2 regions of the Chryseobacterium subflavum genome follow, and region 1 is predicted to be linked to the other one. Evidence: riboswitches for the same ligand, from Rfam matches in the RefSeq annotation. Region 1 holds a riboswitch; the other holds the start of a gene.

What was found. Region 1 has a riboswitch for S-adenosylmethionine ahead of AC0INN_RS09715 (TonB-dependent receptor plug domain-containing protein). Riboswitches for the same ligand answer to the same signal wherever they lie in the genome.
Region 2: another riboswitch for S-adenosylmethionine. It lies ahead of AC0INN_RS13470 (alpha/beta fold hydrolase); the one in region 1 lies ahead of AC0INN_RS09715 (TonB-dependent receptor plug domain-containing protein).

The regions. Positions count from the first base shown of each region.
Region 1 covers NZ_JBVTMR010000002.1:98,047-101,265, forward strand. Annotated here, with positions in the region: gene AC0INN_RS09715 (TonB-dependent receptor plug domain-containing protein) at 1-1,441, opposite strand, end outside; SAM-I-IV-variant riboswitch at 1,747-1,845, opposite strand; gene AC0INN_RS09720 (outer membrane beta-barrel family protein) at 2,045-3,219, shown strand, end outside.
Region 2 covers NZ_JBVTMR010000002.1:905,238-908,456, forward strand. Annotated here, with positions in the region: gene AC0INN_RS13465 (MGH1-like glycoside hydrolase domain-containing protein) at 1-1,031, opposite strand, end outside; SAM riboswitch class I at 1,221-1,329, shown strand; gene AC0INN_RS13470 (alpha/beta fold hydrolase) at 1,393-2,382, shown strand; gene AC0INN_RS13475 (ACT domain-containing protein) at 2,394-3,219, shown strand, end outside.

The sequences.
Region 1 (3,219 bases):
ATGCAATGTTCAGCCCATGCAATACATCATACTTTTTGGAAAAGTCAAGGTTTAGGGTGTTTTGCAAAAACTCAAGTCCACCTGCATCAAATCTTCTTGGAGAGTTGTTGACCAATGAAGAATTAAAAGTATTAACAACTCCAAACTTGAAAGTATTCTTTCCAAAAGTGTTACTGAGATCTATATTCCAGTCATTCCATTTTCCTTTGATCCCAGCTGCATATGAATAATCATTAATGGTAGACTCAATCTGTGGCAGATATCCGTTGGGTGTTATAAAATTGATATTTCTCTCGGTATTAGGCAAACGGAAAAAACCTCCGGCATTCCCCAGCCTGTAGCTATATCCTCCAAAAGAATACACCTTCCAGTCATCATTAATCGGAATTTCCGAATTATAATATACCTGGGCTGATTGTAGTTTCGACTGTCCTGCCCTGATACTGAAGTCTTTCCGTTGAAGTCCTCTATATGCAAGTTCATCATTGGTAACATCCCCTCCTAATAAACCCTGTAAAGTTGAAATGTTATTGGCGTTTGCAATTTTATTCTGTAAATCAGATGAAAAATAATTTACTTTTGTTGCATATTGTTTAATCGTATTGATAATTTGCTGGCTATTGGAAGTATTATTTATATTCTTATAAAGCCCGTCTATATCTATCCCATCTTGAGCAGCCCTGTAGTTAATAGCATTATAGGCATTGTATATATCGCCATTCCTCACACCAGCTCGGGAATAAGGATCCCGGTATTGTGTTGATGTGGTAATATTGAAGAAACCCTGTTTTCCAAGTTTGAATCCATAATTCAGGTCTAAAGAGATGGTTTCTCCATCCAGTCCACCGGAAAAATTGTTGGTAACCGGTGAAGCATATCCTCCCAAAAATAACTGACCGGATAACCCCAATCTTTTTTTAAGACCTAAATTGACAACTCCTGCAATAGCATCAGATCCGTATTGTGCAGAAGCACCATCCCGAAGCACTTCAATTTTATCCAAAGCAAAAGCAGGAATCGCATTAAGATCTGTTCCCACCGAACCCCTACCTGGTGTAAGGGTTACATTGATGAGTGAAGACTGATGCCTTCTTTTCCCATTAAGTAAAACTAAAACCTGATCGGGACCTAAACCCCTCAATTGTGCAGGATCCACAAAATCCGTCCCGTCATTTACAGTATGCGATGTGGAGGAAAAAGAAGGGACAATATAGTTTAGAGCCTGGCTTATATTATTAACCGGGCTTTGTTTCAATATTTTTGAAATGTTAATAACGTCTACCGGAACCGGAGTATCTGTTAATGATCTACCTGATCCTCTTGAACCGAGAAGAACAACCTCATCGATTTTTTTTGATTTTAGAGTATCAGACTGGGCGAAGTAAAACGTCGAAATTAAAGTGGCCGAAGCAATGATACTTCTATTTTTAAAATGGCGCATGTGTTTTATTTTTAAATTTTTGTTATAATTTTTTTGTTTGCTTAAAATTTTAAGCAAAAAGTATCCTGTAACCTTGAAAACACAAGGCTAAAAGAAAAATGATAAACGGTTTTATTAGTTAATAGAAACCAGAGGCTAAGAACAACAACACATACACATCACGAAATGCCATGAGTGATCACCAGCATACAGAAGCTTTGCTTCGATATCTGCCGGGCAAAAAGTCAAATTCATTGTGCTGTAATTTTCCCTGTTCTTAAACATTGATTTTAAATTTTAAACAAAAATTGTAAGATGGGAATGAATAGAAAAACATTTTTTCCGGAGCTTGCCGGCTTATCTATTTCAGCACCTTGCTTGTTTTGCAGGTTGCTATCCCATCTATGAGATTCTTGATAATTGTGAGGCAAAGATATAACTATTTTACAAATAAAAAAATAATTTGTAAAATTTTTAAATCAATCGCAAAACCAAGCCGTATGATGATGCAATATGATTATATTCTATTGTGAGGTATTTCATGGAATAAAACAACCCTCTAAAAACTTTCCTTGTAACATTTTTTTATTTTAAACGTCTAACTGAGTAGTAGTAAAAACCATTATGAAAAAAATTGTACTCGTTTTATTTTCCTTAAGCATTATTGTCACAAAGGCTCAGGAAAAAACCAACAACCAGGTCAAGGAAAAGCAGATCGAAGGGGTTGTAATTACCAAAACTAAAAAAGCCGTTGAACAAAAAGCAGACCGGACTATTTTTGATTTTTCAGAACAGCCCCAGCTGAACAACGGAAATGTTTTAGAGGGTATCAAAAAACTTCCGGGTCTGGTGTCTACTGATATTGCCGGTATGATGTATCAGGGAAAGATCCTTGATGTTTATCTTAACGGACGCCCTTTAAACATTACTTCCAATGAACTCAATTCATTTTTGGAAGGGATGCCTGCCAATTCTGTAGACCGAATTGAAGTGATCACTCAACCTGGCGCTGAATTCCCGGCAACTTCCGGGGGTGCAATTATGAATATCATTACGAACAAAAATGCCAATAAATATCTTACGGCAACTTATTCAGGAAATTATTCATTTACCAACTACGGTAAGTTGAGAAGCAGAACCAGCAACTCTTTAAATTTAAACGCCCGTAATAAATATTTCGGATGGCAGCTGAACATCGGACAGAACTATCGGGAAAGTATGCTGAATTCGAATCAAAATGATTTATTATTAAGCAATACGGATAGAATCGGCCGTGGTTATTTCGCGAAATCGGGCTTAACATTTGATCTGGGACAGGACAGATTATTATTAAATTACGATATCTATCATAATAAAAACAGCAATTACACAGATAGTAACGGTTTTGCTGACCTACCGTACATTCCTGTTAAAGACAGTATCAGGGAAGGATATTTTCATGCATTTGATGCCGCTTACACGAATAATTTGAGACAGGAAGCGGTAATAACCTATCAGAAACGCTTTAGTGATAAATCTCAAAAACTGGATTTCCAGTTCGGATATACCAAATCAACGAGTAAATTTGATCAGAATAATATTTTCAGAGATATCAGTTACATCAATCCTAACGAAAACTTTCCAAGGTTTTCGGATGGCCTTTTACTGAACAATGAATCTGACATGAGAATTGCTAATTTTAAAGTGGATTATTCGCAACCAATCAAGATCCTTGATGGAGGAAAGGTAAGTTTCGGTGGATTATATGAAAAACAAAACTTCGATACCCAAAGCAGAGGTTTGACCAATCTGGACTATCA
Region 2 (3,219 bases), 810 kb from region 1:
ACATCGTGCTGAACTTCTTCATAGAATTCGTTGGCCTCAGCAATCCGGGTGTTGAAAATCTCATCAAAATGATGAAATGGTTCATCGGTGTCGTTTGGCGCCAACCTGAAATCAAAGGTTTTTGATTGTCCCCCACCAATAATTTCTTCAATCACAAAAGCGGCTTTTGAACCTCTTTTTTCCGGATTAACGGTATTGGAGTTATGAATAATGTGATCGTTTATACCATCCTTGAAATAGGTGTTATCTGTTAAAGGAGCTCCGTATAATTTAGGTGTATTGGTTTCATTATCACAAAAGAGACTTTTGGCACCGGTATTTCTTGAATAGAATTTTTTGATGGAAATACTATCATGGTTAATATCAATACAACCGTTGTATGAGGCGTTTAGCTGACCTTTATAAGTATTATATCCCCATTTCCAGTTGTTACGGAACCAGGCTGTTGGAGCAACAACAATAGGTGCGTCGTTTTGGCTCCTGTTACAAACTGTGATACGGACTAAAAAATCTTCAGCATCTGCTTTACAGTATTCGATGAAAATATCAAAATATTCATCATTATCAAAGATTCCGGTATCAAAGATTTCAAATTCAGCTTCCTTTTTGCTTCGTCTGCCGTTTTCAGATAGCAGGTGATCATAAGGAAATTCATGGATCGGATATTTATACACCATCTTCATATAACTATGGGTAGGCGTGTTGTCCAGATAGTAAAAGATCTCTTTGATATCTTCACCATGATTGCCCTGGGGATTACTCAATCCGAAAAAACGTTCTTTGATCATTTTGTCCTTTTTGTTCCAAAATGAAAGAGCGAAACAAAAAAGCTGTTTGGTGTCCGATATTCCGGCAATCCCTTCTTCACCCCAACGGTAGGCATAACTTTCAGCTTTATCATGATTGGTGAAATTCCACGCATTGCCATTGGGACTATAATCCTCACGAACATTACCCCATTGTCTGTTGCTTACATAAGGCCCCCAGTTTTTCCATTTTATATCCTGTAATCTTTGTTTTTCTGCAGTCATAGTTCATCATTTTTCACTACGAAGGTAATTTTTTTGAAAAATAATTCCAATTTTTTCTATCTGAATAATTCTTAATACATCCTTGTAACTATAATGATTACAGGGATTTTCAGAATAAATTATTTTTTTCATGAAAAAATTAAATAAAATGTTATATCTTTGCACCATTCGATCATTCAAATATTGAAAATGTTATCAAGAAAGGTTGAGGGATTAGACCCGATGAAACCTTAGCAACCCTTTGCGCAAGCGAAGAAGGTGCTACGTTCTACCAAATTATTTTTTGGACAGATAACTTACTGAGTTTTTCAGCCATTTCCTGTGGCATTTTCAATTGTATTATAAATAATGTATAATAGAATTGAAAACAGAACTAAAACATATTAATCTTTCGTATCAAACTAATTCCGGAAAGGAATGCAATATCCCGTTGAGCTATCAGACCTTCGGGAAAGAGCTGTTTTCAGCACCTGTTATTTTAATCAACCATGCTTTAACGGGAAATTCCAATGTATCGGGAACAAATGGCTGGTGGAAGCAATTAGTAGGAGATGGCCAGGTGGTTGATACCAATGTCTATACGGTTTTGTGTTTCAATATTCCCGGAAATGGTTACGATGATTTTTTAATTGAAGAATATGAAGAGTTTACTCCTTCGGATATTGCAGGCATATTTTTAAAAGGGCTAGAATTACTTAACATTAAAAGTCTATATGCGATTATCGGAGGTTCTCTTGGTGGAGGAATAGGATGGGAAATGCTGGTTAAACGCCCGGAACTTGCAGAAGTATTTATTCCCATTGCCTGTGATTTCAGAACTCATGATTGGCTGCATGCGCAATGTATGGTTCAGAAATTTTTATTAAATGGAAATGACGCTCCGTTACAAAAGGCAAGAATCCATGCAATGCTATGTTATAGAACCCCACAATCTTTAAACGACAGATTTCAAAATAAATACAATACCGCAAAAAATAAGCTTGAATCGGAAGATTGGCTTGAATATCACGGAAAAGCTCTTAATGAAAGATTTAGTTTAAAATCTTATCAACTGATGAATCATTTGCTGATGAACATTAATGCCGAGGAAGAAAGGCTGGAGAATGTACAGGCACGAATGCACTTGATCTCCGTTGATACAGATTTGTTCTTTCCTGCTTCCGAAATCCGGATGTGTTTTGAAAAACTGAAAGGTAAAAAAAAGGATGTTTCTTATCACGAGATCACCTCAGTTCACGGGCATGATGCCTTCCTAATGGAATACAAACAATTAAATAATATCATTAAAACCATTTTATTACAGAAAGAAACTGAACAATTACAAGAAACCTGTAATAAAGCTAAACAATAAAGAATGAACAGATGAAAAATGTTAACGAAATAAAATTTTTAAAGAACAGATCAATCATCAAATTTGAAGGAGAAGATTTCTTAGGGGAAATCGGTATTGACGGTAGAATTTTTAAAGCACTTACTTTAGCCAGGATTAGTGTAGGAGTGATCTCACAACAGGCTATAGAAAACGGAATATCAATTTTGGTTCACGAAAACGATTCTGAAAATGCGGTTAATTGTCTGATTGAGGAATTTGAAGCGGAAAGGAAATCAGGAGCAGTATCTCAGATTTATAGTATTAATAACGTTTCAGTTCTGGGGTTTGTAGCTGAAGATTTTAATAAAATACTGGCGGAACTGGCAAGAAATAATGTTTTTCCTTTGCTTCTGAATCAGATAGCAAGTGAAAAAAGAGTAAATATTGTAGTTACCTCTTCTCAGGATGAGAAAACTAAGAATATCATTGAATCTGAAATATCCAAAAAACCTAAAACCGTTCATCTTGCAATCATTGGACATGGGAATGTGGGTAAAACTCTGATTGACCAGGTATTGGAATCTTCCGAAGAAATTAAGAGACGGAAAAAAATAGATCTTAAAGTAGTGGCTGTTGCTAATTCAAGAAAAATAGCATTCAATAAAAAAGGTTTTGGTCATAATTGGAATGATGAGGTTTTAGTTGCTGAAAACCCTTCCAATGTTGATGAACTGATCAGTTTCTCCAGAGAGAATCAGCTGGAGAATCTTATTGTGGTTGATAATACGGCGAGTAAGGATTTTGTTAAGAATTATCATGCTTTAGCTGAGAACGGATTTGATCTTGTATCTTCCAACAAGATTTTCAATACCCTTC